2 regions of the Microbulbifer sp. NBRC 101763 genome follow, and region 2 is predicted to be linked to the other one. Evidence: predicted binding sites of a transcription regulator. Region 2 holds the regulator's gene; the other holds the start of a gene.
The links. The regulator PhoB, encoded in region 2, activates phosphate uptake and scavenging genes when phosphate is short. The targets are predictions, from matches to a motif close to TGTCATAAANNTGTAACA.
Positions count from the first base shown of each region.

Region 1 (7,705 bases), on a different contig from region 2:
AGGGAGTTACAAGCAGCAAAAGTGCGGGCGGAAATAGAGGCGCGTACAGATCCGCTCACTGGAATATACAATCGCCGCAGCTTCTTCGAGGAAGCTGCTTTACTTATAAAATTAGCCCAGAGCAAGCAGATTCCCCTGGGTGTGTTGATGCTTGATATTGATCATTTTAAATCCATAAATGATATTCACGGCCACCTAATTGGTGATCAGGCGCTGTGTGCGACAGCACGAGTAATAGCCCAGCATGTGCGTGAGGTGGATGTATTTGGTCGGATTGGTGGTGAGGAATTTGCGCTGTTGGTGAGTGCGGATGTCGCGGGCACAGTTTGTATTGCGCAGAGGGTACATAGAGATATTGCAAAAATTGTTATTAAATCGGCTCAGGGACCTGTAAGTTTTACCGCGAGTATTGGGGTGGCTTGTCTGCAAGGGCATAAGGATATTTTGGAATTGTTACAGCAGGCAGATAGCGCCCTTTACCAAGCGAAGAGAACAGGGCGCAATAGGATATTGGAGTTTTCCACAGCGGGTGCCAGTGCCTGATGCGCTCTAGTTTAATGCTGTTTATATTCATCGTCTTAAATTCAATTTCGCTATTTAAATTTGTAACGGATTCTACTGCACAAAGGTAACAGCATTTAAAACTTTTAATCGTACATTCTCTGGCAGTGGCACTAATCCAAGCTTGCCCGCTTCCGACTGGGATTTCCTGCTCAACATAAATACCAGTAATTGCCTCAGGGCCTTGGCTTTATCATCTTCTTGGTCCGAGTAGAGTAATAGCCAGGAAAAACTGGTGATCGGATAAGCGTCCCTCGCTTTGGGGTCCCAAACCCAGGTGATCAAATTGGGAGCGCCACTTACTGGTAGTTCGGTGTTGGGAAATTCGGCCTCTTTTAGTGCTGCAGCACCACTTTCTGCGCTGGCTTCGATATAGTTACCCGCATGATTTTCCAGTGTTGCGATTGGCAGGTTGACGATCTCGGCAAAGCCATGCTCGACATAGCCGATGGCACCAGGGATTTTTCTTACCCTGGCAGATACGCCCTGATTCCCCGGTGCGCGCTTGAAGCTGGGAAGCTTAGGCCAGTTGGGAACTCTATCCAGGCCAACCTTCTCACGAAACTCCTCACTGATACTGCTTAAGTGACCGGAAAAAATATAAGAGGTACCAGAACTTTCTGAGCGCGTGACCACGCTAATCGGTGTTCGGGGCAATGTGATATCGGGGTTATCCGCAACGATCAGTGGATCATCCCAGTTTCTTATTTTACCCAGGAAAATCCCTGTATAGGTTTTCCGGGAAAGTTTCAGCTTATCGATACCTGGAAGGTTGAATACCAGTACCACCTCTCCGGCGGTTACTGGCAAGACCACAGCGCCCTGTTTTAAACGTCTTAATTCATCAACATCAATCGCTGCATCGGATGCGGCGAAGTCCACTGTGTGTCCAAGAAAGTCCCTGATACCATCGCCACTGCTGCTCATTTCATAGAAAATAAAAATATTATTTTCTCGATGAGTAAATTGACGAAACCATTCCACGTAAATTGGATACGGGAAACTTGCGCCACTTCCACGTAAGTTGATAGGGTTTTCCGGTACTTGGGCCAGGGAGGAAAGAGAGAAAATTGCGCCAAAAATAGCGGCTGAAAGAGTGGCAGCCAGGCGGCATAAAGTAGTGGCATACCTCGATAGCATGGAAAACCTCAACTAAAGGGCCGCCAGTACCTTAATCGATTCCTGATGGCGAGCCGGGTAAAACTTGGCTTCAAATTCAATTTTAGCAGGAGGGCAGGGAGCTTGGTGTCACCACTGAGTTAATATAAGTTGATTTCAAGGGAAATAAATCTAAACACATCTTTGATTTATTGGACAAAATCTATGGCGCTCAGTACTTTTTCCCGAACATGTTCCGGTAAGGGCACCAGCCCCAACTCACCTGCCTTTGCCTGGGAGTTGGCATGTAGAATAAATGACAACATTTTGCGTAGAGCTTTGGCTTTGCTATCGTCCTGCTCCGCGTAAAGCAATAGCCAAGAGAAACTGGTAATTGGATAGGCGCCCTCAGCAGCGGGATCCCAAACCCAGGCAATCAGGTTAGGGGCGTTACTGCCTGGTAGCTTGCCTTCAGGAAATTCAACCTCTTCCAATGCTGCAGTGCCGCTCTCTACATTGGCCTCAATGTAATTCCCCGAACGGTTTTCCAGCAGTGCTTCAGGGAGATTGGTAACTTCGGCAAAGCAGTGGTCTATAAAGCCTATGGAACCTGGGGTCGCTCTGACCTTAGCCGCCACTCCCTGGCTACCTGCGGCCCGCTCGAAACCGGGCTGTCTGGGCCAGTTAGGCGCTTGGCTTATTCCGATGTTTTCGCGAAATTCATCATTGATATTACTCAGATGCCCGGAGAAAAGATAAGAGGCGCCAGAACTCTCAGTATGAGTTACCACCGTTATTTCAGTGTTAGGTAACTGTATTTCAGGGTTACTGGCAGTAATACTGGGGTGGTCCCAGGTTTGGACCTTACCTAAAAAGATATTTGCATAGGCATCCCTGGAAAGTTTTAACGCCTCAATGCCCGGCAGGTTGAATATCAATACAAGCTGAATAGCGGTGACAGGTAGTACTACGGCTCCTCCCTTTAAGCCCTCTAGCCTGTCAATCTCGATGGCAATATCTGAGGCAGCAAAGTCTACCGTATTTCCCAGGAAATCCCGGATACCATCTGTGCTGGCACTTAATCCGTAGTGCACGAATATATCGTTATCCTGATGGGTAAACTGTCGAAACCAGTCGACGTAGACTGGGTGGGGGAAACGGGCTCCACTGCCGCGCAGATTAATGGTGGACTCAGAGGTTTGTGCGTTGATCTGGGGTAGCAGGCATACAGCAGCAACTGCCAGAGTGACGCCAATGTGGCGTAAAGCAGCGATAAATTTAGTTTGCATGGCTAACCTCAACCACAAAGCCTGCGCTCTTAGGAGAGACTACAGGCGGCAAGCCGGTAAAAAAATATACTTAGAGTTAATTTTAGCAATACTGACGCCGTCTTAATTGATTGTGAAGTTAGCTGCCAACCTCTTTACCATCGTCCCTGTAGATTGCCAATACGGATGGACGTGGTGGCAATTTGGGGTCATTGTCCGGCCAGCGGTGTATGGGATTTTCATATGTGGAGTTACGCGCTTCGGCGGGATGCTGCACTGCTATGAAAAGGGTTGTGCCATCGGGTGTAAATTCCGGTCCACAAACCTCTGCACCTCTGGGGCAGCCGAAGAAGTGTTTTGGTGCAGCGCGCAGGGGCCCTTCTGTCGCCATGGCCCAGAGCCCATCATGGAATCCAAAGCGCTCACAGCCATCAGTGGCAATCCACATATTGCCGTGGCCATCAAACGCGACATTATCCGGGTTGGCAAACCAGCCATTGGCGGAAATGTTGTAGCTGGCCTGCTGGCCGTAGGCACCTCTCTCTTCTGGGCGTTCTGCATTGGGGTTTCCCCCCAGTAAAAACTGTTGCCACTGAAAACGATCACTGGTGTGGTCACGATTACCATTTTTACCCGGTGGTACTATTTCCAATACATGGCCTGCAACATTTTTAGCGCGAGGGTTGGCAGCATCGATTTCATCTTTCTGGCGCTTCTTATTCTTCGTCAGCATGACATAAGTGCAGTCGTTATGGGGGTTGGTTTCCACATCTTCGGGGCGATCCATGGGGGTTGCGCCTAACAGGGCTGCCGCACGCCGTGCATCGATCAGTACATCTGCCTGATTGTGAAAACCATTTTCGCTGTTGAGAGATCCCTGGCCATAAATCAGGGCTAACCACTGCCCGTGACCATTTTCATCGAACCTGGCGGCATAGAGAGTGCCTTCAGTAAGAAGTTCCCTGTTGGCCTGGTAATCCTCAGGTTGATAAATACCCCTGGAGACAAAGCGATAGACGAACTGGTGTTCGTCATCATCGCCTCCGTAGGCCACCACCGCCTGACCGGGTTTACACACCAGGGTGAAGCCCTCGTGCTCAAAGCGGCCGAGGGTAGTGAGCTTGCGCGGCTTAGATTGGGGATCATAGGGATCGTATTCCACCATCCAGCCAAAACGGTTTGGCTCGTTGGGCTCCGCTTGAATGTCAAAGCGGCGATCGTAGTCACCCAAATTACGGTTTCTTGGGCTTATGCCAAAGCGATGGTGGTTCTGGGCCTCCCTGGGGTCTTCGACTTCTTGTGGGTTACCCTGGAAAGCGCCACCGAACCCTTCCTCAGCAATAAGGACAGTACCCCAAGGCGTCTTGCCCCCGGCACAATTCCCTATGGTGCCCAGCACTTGGGTACCGCTGGGGTCGGCTGCGGTTTTCAATCGCCTGTTTCCTGCCGCTGGCCCACTGATATCCATGGCGGTAGTCATGGTTATTCGGCGGTTATAAGGACTGTCCAGCACGGTACGCCACCCGTTGCTACTGCGCTCAATTTCCACCACGGAGTGACCACAGGCCGCCTGCTCTATCGCGACATGCTCAGAACTAACCCCACGAGTGGCACTGTATTCGTCGTTATAGCCGGGGAACATTAAGTGGGGTTGAGTATATTCGTGATTTACACACAGTAGTCCGCGGTTGCTATTGCCGCTTTGCAGTTGTAAATCCCCACGTGAAGGTTCGACATTGTCAGCCAGAGGCATAAATGCAATGAAATCATTGTTGTAGCCGAATCGCTGTCCCTGTTCTGCGGCATCCAGTTTCTCCGGGTGAAATGGAGTATCGGTTTCCTGAATTGGATCTCCCCAGCGCAAAAGGATATCGGCGCTGTAGTGTTCCGGCAGGTGGTGTTGGAAATCCAGCGAATGAGGAATTTCAGAAAAAGTAAGGCTTTCCCTTTCAGCGCTGTGTTCCGCAATACAGCCGGGTAATACTGAGCTTGCTGTACCCGCGGCGGTCACAGTACTCAAGGTTTTGAGCAGTTTGCGCCGTGTTGGGTTACTGGGTTGGTCGCTCATACTCCACTCCATTTTGGGTTACTGGTTCTGGATCGCTGGCTCGGCGAATCTCATTGGTTAAGTGGGAATTTCTGCTTAAAAGTCTATGACCGGAGTCACTGCTCTATAACTCATTTTTCAGGCCTGATTGTTTGGCCCTTTGGTTGATTGGCACAGATATTTACAATTTTTTCTGAAAGCTTGATGACAGCTTAAAAAAAACGTCACTGAAGGGTCATAAACGCCTACTAGTCTGCGCCCAATCTAATACGCCACTGGCAATGACGGGAGTGGGGGCTTTATGAAATATAAGATCATCAGTTTACGGCTGCTAGGTACATCAGTTACGGCACTTGCCGCTGCAATTATGAGCGCAAATGCAAGTGCACAAAACCAGGATTCACAGGTTATGGAGACTGTGGTCGTCACTGCCCAGGCAAGTAACGCGCGCAGTGACCTGGATCGCCAGAGGGATGCGAATAAGCTGGTTGCAGTGCAGACATCTGATGCAATCGGTGAGCTTCCAGATGCCAATGTTACTGAAGCCTTACAGAGGATGCCGGGGGTTTTTATTGCCCGTGATCAGGGGGAGGGACGCTTTGTGGGTGTGCGCGGTATTGATCCTAACTTGAACGCGGCAACAATAAATGGAATTAACCTGCCGGCCCCGGAAACAGATAGTCGCGCGGTCGCCCTGGATGTCATTCCCTCAGACCTACTCGCCAGCCTGGAGGTTTTTAAAACCCTGACTCCCGACATGAGTGCAGACTCTATTGGCGGCGCTATTGAAATCAAAAGCCTTAATGCGCTCGATTATGATGGCCGTCGCTATAAGTTCAGTGCTGAGAACAGTTACAGTGAACTTCAGGAGGAAAATAGTCCCAAAGTCGCAGCCACTTTAACCAATGTCTTTGATTTGAGTGGCGATCGACGATTTGGCGTGGCCCTGGCCCTCAGCCATCAAGAGCGGAATTTCGGTTCGGAAAATATTGAGACTGATGGTACCTGGCAGGAATTTACGGCTGAGGATGGTACTACCGGCATTGGTGCGACAGAGATCGAACAGCGTGATTATTCCATTACCCGCGAGCGAACAGGTGTTGCTGCCAACTTCGATCTGGATCTTAGTGATCGCTCACGTATGTACTTCCACAATCTCTATTCAGAATTTTCCGACAAGGAAATTCGCCAGCGCAACTCCTGGAAGTTGGATGCCGGGCGGGATGAGCCGGAAACGATTTCAAGGAACTCCGCACAGTGGCAGGAAGCTGCACTGGAAAAGTCTTTGAAGGACCGGCTGGAAGAGCAGGAAATCATCTCCTCTGTTTTCGGTGGTGAGCATAATTTTGATCAGGTGGATATCTCCTATGCACTGGGATATTCCCATGCGGAGGAGTCTGAACCTCACCGACGCGATACAGATTTTGCATTGGAGCCTGTGCGCATTGGCTATGTAGAGGCAGATAAAACGCCGCGTATGGCAGTGGGCGCAGAAGATGCGCAGCGAGTTTTAGACCCGTCCAGTTATCAATTGGATGAGCTCGTCATTGAAGATAACTTTACAGAGGATAAAGAGCTGAGCCTGCGTTTCGACATTAGCCGGGAAATTCAGTGGGCCGGTAATCCATCAGTTATCCAGTTTGGCATACACGAGCGACAGCGTGAGAAGAGTGGAGACTTGAATGCGACCGTGTATAAGGATTTTGCGGGAGACTACACCCTCGCAGATTTTGTTCGCAATGACATCGACTACGGCTTGGATAGCTTTGGCCCTGGGGTTAGTAGCGGCAGTTTAAATTACTTTATTAACAGTCATATTGACGATTTTGAAGTTGATGAAACTGAAACGGCTTTGTCTTCCGCGCGCGATTACAATATGCAGGAAGATATCAGTGCGTTCTACGTTATGAATACGATTGAGTTTGACCAGTCGCAGCTGGTATTTGGGGTTCGCTACGAGCGCACAGACTTTACCGCTGAGGGTGTGCAAGTCGTCGAGTCTGAAGAGCCGGTACCCGGTGCACAGGAAATTGCCGACGAGGTTTATGCAGCTGGGATACGCTATCAGCGCGATTATGATGACTTTTTTCCCAGTGTAAATTATAAATATGACTACAACGATAATATTGTTTTGCGTGCGGCTTATAGTGAGTCTCTTTCGCGCCCATCCTTCGGACACCTGAACCCATCGCCGGCCAAGATAGAGTATGACGATGACAAGCTGGAAGTGGAGGCCGGTAATCCTGCGCTAGATCCGTACCAGTCGCGCAATCTGGACTTCTCTGCCGAGTACTATGCAGACCATTTGGGTATGCTCTCCCTGGGGTTATTCCACAAGCGTATCGACAATTTCATTGTTCTGTCCGATGTTTCCAGTGTTGTGGATTACAGTCAGTATGTGGGGAATTTGAGTGTTGACGAGGCTGAAGTATTACAACCGGTAAATGGTGATTCCGCCCGTCTCAATGGTATGGAGCTGGCTTGGACCAGGGGTTTCGAAAACGGGTTCCTGTTACGCGCAAATGCCACTGTGACAGACTCTGAAGCACGCTTGGGCCTGGGGCCAGATAGGGAGCGTAGCGATAAGATTTCTTTGCCTTCGCAAGCAGATCTGGTGGCTAATTTTGTGATGGGTTATGAGCGCGATGCATTTAGCATGCGGTTATCAGCTGCTTATCGCAGCGAGCGTTTATTGGAGGTGGATTTGGAGAATTCTACTGCTGATCGCTAT
Region 1 is NZ_BAABQV010000002.1:383,476-391,180, forward strand. It holds gene ABWV76_RS07045 (diguanylate cyclase) at 1-543, shown strand, start outside; gene pstS (phosphate ABC transporter substrate-binding protein PstS) at 616-1,701, opposite strand; gene pstS (phosphate ABC transporter substrate-binding protein PstS) at 1,869-2,948, opposite strand; gene ABWV76_RS07060 (PhoX family protein) at 3,067-4,995, opposite strand; gene ABWV76_RS07065 (TonB-dependent receptor) at 5,276-7,705, shown strand, end outside.
Region 1: a site for PhoB is predicted at 5,167-5,184, ahead of ABWV76_RS07060 (PhoX family protein). Genes of this name have one in related genera too.

Region 2 (7,705 bases):
CAGGCATTGGGCACGGAATTGTTGAGCACGACGAACTCATAGGGCAGTTGGGGCTGGTCCGAAACTCTAGCCAGTTTTTGTCCCACCCTGTTCACATAATCCTGCAAGCTGGGGTCTATGGTGTATTGCCCACCTTGTTGCTGCTGGTTTTTAGGGTACTGTTGCTGCCCCAGGCTCAGTTCCTGCTGGGTTGAGATCAGGGAGAATTGTTGTTCTCCGGTTACGGGGTTGACAACGCAACCACTGAGAATTGAGGTTGTTACAAATGCCGCAGTCGCGAAGAAAGTCTGGTTGCGCGAGATCATTGCCTGCCTCCCTGTATAATGCTGAGTATTTAGCGATCACCCATTGTACACAGTCCGGGAAGAGAGGTTATGACAGCACTACAGGTAATCGAGTTGTTTGCGGGCACGAACCCTGATGGCGAGCCGGTGGTAGAACGCCTGCAGGTGCGTATTAATGAAGACAGTAGCTGTCAGCTGGTACGTTCCCCCGCTTTTATAAAGGGCATCGCCAGCGGCGATAGTATCAAGGTAGATAAAGATACCCAGCAGTTTGAGCTGGTAAAACGCTCTGGTAATTTGTCAATCCGAGTATTTTGTCGCGGTGATAGCGCAGAGCTTTCGGATAAATTAACCCCCCAATTGGAAAAACTTGGAGGCGAATTGGATCTGGAAGTTCCGCGTATGCTGGTATACAGCATTCATGTCAGCTGCGGGTTCGAAAAAATTGAAAAGATCCTGAATAGTGTCTGCGATGGGGCCAACAGTGTCTGGTATTACGGCAACGTGTATGATCCCAAGGATGGCCAGACCCCCTTGAATTGGTGGCAGGATATTCTAAAGCCAGAATAGTCACGGCCGGGGTAAATCAAGGGTAGTAGCAATATTTACTGCCGCATTATGCTAAGAGAGCCGGGCAAAATTTCAGGTATGCCCTAGATTCGCAATTGGTTTGGAACGTCGCTAACAGCGATGGTTAGGCAGAGGAAAGTAAGGTATCCGATGTTAATAGTGATTTCTCCCGCGAAAACGCTGGATTATGAGAGTGAAATTCCCGAATTGGAAACCACCCAGCCGGAGTTTCTCAAGGAGTCTGCAGCATTGATCAAAGAGCTGCGTAAACTCAGCCCGCAGCAGATTTCCAGCCTGATGAAAATTTCCGATAAGCTGGGCATCCTGAATTACGATCGGTTCCAATCCTGGAAGCGGCCTTTTACTGCTACGAATGCACGAGCGGCGCTGCTCGCTTTTAAAGGCGATGTTTATACCGGTCTTGATGCAGAGTCTATGGGCAAGCGCGATTTCAGCTATGCGCAAAAACATCTGCGTATGTTGTCGGGGCTCTACGGTATCCTGCGCCCACTGGACTTGATGCAGCCTTACCGTTTGGAGATGGGCACCAAGTTTGAGAATTCCCGTGGTAAGAACCTGTATGAATTTTGGGGAGAGAAAACCACCGGGGCTCTCAATGAGCAGTTGCATAGCCTCAAGAGCCGTGAGTTAGTTAACTTGGCCTCAAACGAGTACTTCAAGTCGATCAGGCCCAGGGCACTCGATGCCGAAGTGATTACCCCACACTTCAAGGACCTGAAAAATGGCCAGTACAAAATGATCAGTTTCTTCGCTAAGAAGGCGCGGGGCATGATGAGTCGTTGGGCTATCGACCAGCGGGTAAAAAAGGCAGAAGAGCTGAAGGGCTTTGATGTCGGGGGGTATGAATACAGCCCTGAAATGTCCAGTGAACACGATTGGGTATTTACCCGGGACGAAGCGCAATGAGCGAGCAGGCCCTACCGGATGCTCCCTCCTGCGCGCGTAACCGTGATCCCATCCTTAAACAATTACGACGCCTGCTGGCTGATAGCCGGCAAGTGCTGGAAGTTGGAAGTGGTACCGGGCAGCATGCGGTCTACTTTGCTCCTCAGTTGCCCCAATTAACCTGGCAGACTTCTGAACGTGCGGAGATGTTACCGGGAGTTTGCGCCTGGTTGGAGAAGCAGCCCGCGCAAAACCTGCTAAAGCCTCTTGCCCTGGATGTCGATAGCGACTGGCCAGAGCTCAGTGCAGACGTGGTCTTTACCGCCAATACCCTGCATATCATGTCGAGAGAATCGGTAGAGCGCTTTTTCCACAAGCTCCCCTCGGTCTTGGAGTCCGGTGGTCAGCTGGTTGTCTACGGTCCTGTGAAAATTGATGGGGCTTTTATCGGGCCAAGCAATGCCGATTTTGATCTCTGGCTCAAGGAGCGCAACCCAGCCAGTGGTATCCGTGACCTGGAATGGTTGGATCAGCTCGCTGCAGATGCGGATATGCGGCGCGAAGAGCTAAGTTTCCTGCCAGCCAATAATCAACTGGTTGTCTGGCGTAAAAACGATAATAAGGAGTAAGTATGCCTGCGTGGTTTGAAGTAACGGTAATTGTGGCCTTTGCAATTGGCGCTGTGTATTTTTTTGCCAAGTATCGTGAGACTGCTGCTGCCCTGCACGAAAGTGAGCGTATGAAGACGCGCCTTTCTAATGACCTGAACCGCTATAAGGATGTGCCTCGCCTGCGCGCCTTGCGCGATGCTTTACTGGGTTCCCGGCCCCTGCCTACGGACGATGAGGGCAATGAGCACCTGTTGCTGCGTGATGGGGATTTGCAATTGCACCACCTGATCCTGAGCAGGGAGAGTACACCGGTTAATGATGAGGACGAGAGCACCTATACAAAAAATGGTGAAAAGGTAAGGCTGGAGGAGTTTGATTAACCCCGGCTTTATCTGGGTAAGGAGTGGGGCGGTGTTTAAGCGCCCACTGTCACCTCAGGACCTTGCTCTACTTTGCTAACCACTTTTTTGACAGGGAAGTGCAAAGTGAAAGTGCTGCCTTGTGTGGGAGTACTTTCAACACTCATTTCACCGCCGTGGCGTATCAGAACGTGCTTCACGATAGCTAGTCCCAGGCCTGTGCCGCCGCTGTCTCGCGAGCGACCGGGGTCGACCCGATAAAAGCGTTCAGTAAGGCGCGGGATATGTAAAGGGTCAATACCTATGCCTCGATCCTCCACACTGAAGTGACCGCCCCAGTTGTCCTGCCACCAGCGAAGCTTGATGGCCCCTTCATCAGGGCTGTACTTCACCGCATTCAGCACCAAGTTGGCAAAGGCACTGTGTAGCTCGCTAGCATCACCGCGAATGCAGCAGGGGATTTCGTTTTCCACTTCTATCTGGTGGCGACCACCACTAAAGCTGCGTGCTTCCCGCGCTACTCGCTCCATCAGTTCCTGCACATCTATCAGCATGTCGCCGCCAGTGCGCTCAGAGGTCTCCAGGCGTGCCAGAAGCAACAGGTCGTTGACCAGTGTAGTCATGCGTGCGGCCTGCTCCTCCATCTGTGCCAGTGGACGCTGCCACGCGGGTGGTGCCATATCACTGCCTTGCAAGGTTTCCAGGTAGCCGGCAATGACTGTCAGTGGGGTGCGTAGTTCGTGGGAGACATTGGCAACAAAATCGCGGCGCATCTGCTCCAGGTTGTGCAAGCGGGTGATATCGCGAACGATAACCAGTGCCTCATCTTTTCCATAGCGGGTAACCTCCAGCTGCAGGTGCAGTGCTTCATTGCCTGGGGCGGGAAGGGTCAGAGGCTCGCGCGAGTCGGTATCCTCGCTGTGCATGTAGCTGACAAAGTTGGGGTCACGGACAAAATTGACCAGGGATTGTCCGCTGTCACTGGCCTGCAGGCCGAGTAGCTCACCGGCAGCGGGGTTCCACCAAGCCAAATGGTCGCCATTCTCGAGAGCAACTATGCCCTCACGCAGAGCGCTGGTACTGTCCTGTACCCGCCGCAACATAGCGTGCAGCTTTTGTTTCTCACGGCGATGACGGCGTTGCATACGATAGAAGTCATCGTAGATTTCGCCCCAGATACCGAAAGAGGTGGGAGCGGGTCCGCGCCGGCCATTGGCCAGCCAGCGGTTGAAGCGCTGTTGTTGCCACAATACAGATAGAAGGTAGGCGGCCAGGCCCGCAATTAGGGCGAGCGACCAGTTGCCTGAGGTGAAACCGAGAATGGTGCAGCCCAGAGCGATAATTACAAAACGCGAAAACTCGCCAATACTGCGATCCAACATAGCGTTGCCGTGTTACCTGACGGACGCGAAAGGGCTCTGCCTGGCAGCCCTTCACGGTCAATACATCTTGGAAACCCATAGTTCTGAAGTGTGACCATTGGTTCCCGTGGAAGTCAGTGCCGATCTGTGGGGATTGTCACACTTTTTCGACAGTTTGCACAGAAAATCGATAGCCTGTTCCGCGTACTGTCTGGATATATCGGTCATGACCATCCACTGTCAGGGCTTTGCGCAGGCGACGGATATGCACGTCCACAGTGCGCTCTTCCACATATACGTTGCCGCCCCAGACATGGTCCAGCAATTGGGTACGTGTGTAGGCTCGCTCTTGGTGCGATAGGAAAAAGGTCAGCAGGCGAAATTCGGTGGGGCCCATATCTACAGGCTGTCCCTTGATAGTCACCCTGTGACTGAGAGGGTCCAGCACCAGGTTGCCGGCACTCAATGGGTCTTCCGGTGTGGCCGGGCCTGCGCGCCGCAACACAGCCTTGAGGCGTGCAACCAGTTCGCGGGGGGAGAAGGGCTTAGTGATATAGTCGTCGGCGCCTGTCTCTAACCCCTTGATTTTATTATCTTCCTCGCCTTTTGCCGTGAGCATGATGATGGGCACTGAAGCGGTCAGTTCATCGCGCTTGAGGCGCCTGGCCAGCTCGACACCGGAGACATCCGGCAGCATCCAGTCGAGCAGGATCAGGTCCGGCTTTTCATCGATAATCAGGGCGTGGGCCTCCTGGGCGTTCTCGGCTTCGAGGCAGCGGTAATCTGCCATCTCCAGCGCTATCCGCAGCATGTCGCGTACTGCGGCCTCGTCATCGACAATCAGAATCGTTTTACTGTGCATTTGCCTGCCATTCCCGCTCAGCTTCCAGGTTTTCCCGGTTATGGCTGGGGATTAAACGAGATTAATATGACAAATATATGACGGCTGCTGTCCGGTTCCCAGTCAGCAGTTAATTAAACAGATAATGCAGAAAAATTCCGGTAAATAACGCCAACCCTACCCAATTGTTGTTGAGAAACGCACGAAAACAGGCTTCTCTCCCCCGTTCGCGAACCAGCCATTGCTGGTAGGCAAACAATGAGGCCACAACGATAAGGGAAACGTAGTAAATGCCCCCGAGGCTAAAGCGTTGGCCGATGAGCAGCAGTGCTATCAATACCAGTAGCTGCAGGGCGGCAGTCATGACTTTGTCCATCTCTCCAAAAAGGATTGCTGTGGATTTAACCCCAATCTTCAGATCGTCATCCCGGTCCACCATGGCGTAGAAAGTGTCGTAACACAGGGTCCACAGCAAGTTGGCAACATAGAGGAGCCAGACTTGTGGTGGGACTTTGCCAGTTACTGCGGCGAAGGCCATGGGAATGCCCATGCTGAAGGCAGCACCCAGTACCACTTGGGGCAGATGGGTGTGACGCTTGGCAAAGGGATAGCAGAAAGCTAGTGCCAGAGCGGGTAAGGAAAGAAGAATAGTCAGTTGGTTGGTTGTCAGTACCAGCGCGAAGGCCAACAGGCTGAGTCCGGCAAAAAGTCCAAGTGCTTCTTTTGGAGTGATACTGCCAGTAGCCAGGGGGCGCTCAGCAGTGCGCTTTACTTTGCCGTCGATCTCACGATCAGCAAAATCGTTTACTGCACAACCGGCTGCGCGCATCAGGATCACTCCAAGTGTGAATACGGAGAACAGGTGCAGTCCCGGCCAGCCATCCGCAGCCAGCCATAGTGCTGCCCAAGTGGGCCATAACAGCAACAGAGAGCCGATGGGTTTATCCATGCGAGCCAGCTGCCAGTAGGGCATGATTGCGGGCCAGCGGGTGGCAATCTGTTGGCTGATCACGGTGGACTCTCCCAGTATCTAGTTAGTGACTGCGGCGGCTAAAGGTGAGGTCTCTGGCTGGAAACTTGAGAGAAATGTCTCTGCTACCAGCAGGGGCTTGTCCCGAAGCCAGAAAGTAGAGCGGCGACCCCAGGCGTTCTTATTCTCATTGCACAGGGTCTCCAGCTGGAAGTTCGGATTTCGCTGCAGGCGATTAAATTGAATATCACCACGGCGGATACCTGGCTCGCTGAAAAGTAACTCTCCTAATGGGCGGTCGTCCAGGCTGCGCAAATTGCGGGACTTGCCTTGTAGGCTGCGCATCGGCAATACGCTGCGGGCGTATACCCAGGGCTGGCCGCAGCCATACAGTAAAACCTCCCGCACCAGGGCGCGACTGTGCTCACGCAGTTTTAGTGCGCGACACTCCTCAGCAAGGGGTGTTTGCCAGCCCTGGAAGAGGACCTGTACACGAAAATCCTCGCCGCTCTGCTGCTTCAAAGCCGCCGTCAGCGAGCCCGAATATTCCAGCCAGGGCAACAGTGACTCGGGAGGCTCTGGGAGTGTTGGCTCTAGGGGCTGCCCACGCCAATCGCCGGTGGGTACAAATGGGGATTGGTGCAACGATAACTCCGCAGTCTGGAAAAATGGCATTGTACCTCGCCTGTTGGCGGCTGGCCTCACCCTGTTGCATTTTTGCTCCCTGAGTCGCCAGTGGATATAGTGCCCTCTTTGACGAAAACAACGAATCTATAACGAATCCATAAAGAGAAGCTTGTTATGGGGCTTACGACCAAAATTCTTGTGGGGATGATTGCGGGCATTCTTCTGGGGTGCCTGTTCAATTTCCTGAATATGAGCCAGCTGCTCGGCGAGGGTGTTACCAGCGCCATTAACCTTTACCTGACCGAGGGTCTTTTTGACATCATCGGCCGTATATTTATTGCCTCACTGAAGCTGATGGTGGTGCCGCTGGTGCTGGTTTCCCTGATTAGTGGTGCCTGTGCTTTATCGGAAGGCAGCCGTATTGGCCCATTGGCGGGTAAAACTGTTCTGCTCTATATGCTGACCACAGCCATCGCTATTACTCTGGCCCTTTGTTTGGCACTGATATTCCAGCCTGGGGTCGGTGTGAGTGAAACCGCGGCAGAGGCCACCGCGGCTTATCAGCCAAAGGAATCCCCACCCCTTTCCGAAGTGCTGGTAAATATTTTCCCCACTAACCCAGTAGCCGCAATGGCTGAAGGTAATATGCTGCAGATTATCGTGTTCGCCCTGCTGATGGGCTATGCGATTTCCCGCTGTGGCGAGCCGGGCCAGCGCATCGCTGCTTTCTTTAATGATATGAATGCTGTCGTATTGCGCATGGTGGGTGTGCTGATGGTGTTTGCCCCCTATGGAGTTTTTGCCCTTTTGGCAAAAACTTTTGCTGACTTGGGGTTTGGAGGGCTCTTGCAGTTAGGCAAGTACTTCCTGGTTGTACTAGGTGCCCTGCTGCTACATGCCTTGGGGACTTACTCGCTGCTTTTGAAGATGTTGAGTGGCCTCAATCCGTTGGAGTTACTCAAGAAAATGTGGTCCACCATGGTCTTCGCTTTCAGTACTGCCTCCTCCGCAGCCACTATTCCTGTGACCCTATCTACAGTGGAGAAACGCCTGGGCGTAGATAACAAGGTTGCCGCTTTCACTATTCCCTTGGGTGCCACTATCAATATGGACGGCACTGCGATTATGCAGGGGGTGGCTACGGTCTTTATTGCCCAGTTCTTCGGTGTGGAGATT
Region 2 is NZ_BAABQV010000003.1:399,309-407,013, forward strand. It holds gene ABWV76_RS09865 (M48 family metalloprotease) at 1-305, opposite strand, end outside; gene ABWV76_RS09870 (DUF4265 domain-containing protein) at 375-854, shown strand; gene yaaA (peroxide stress protein YaaA) at 1,005-1,781, shown strand; gene ABWV76_RS09880 (DUF938 domain-containing protein) at 1,778-2,389, shown strand; gene ABWV76_RS09885 (hypothetical protein) at 2,392-2,751, shown strand; gene phoR (phosphate regulon sensor histidine kinase PhoR) at 2,787-4,112, opposite strand; gene phoB (phosphate regulon transcriptional regulator PhoB) at 4,249-4,953, opposite strand; gene ubiA (4-hydroxybenzoate octaprenyltransferase) at 5,063-5,905, opposite strand; gene ABWV76_RS09905 (chorismate--pyruvate lyase family protein) at 5,963-6,577, opposite strand; gene ABWV76_RS09910 (dicarboxylate/amino acid:cation symporter) at 6,704-7,705, shown strand, end outside.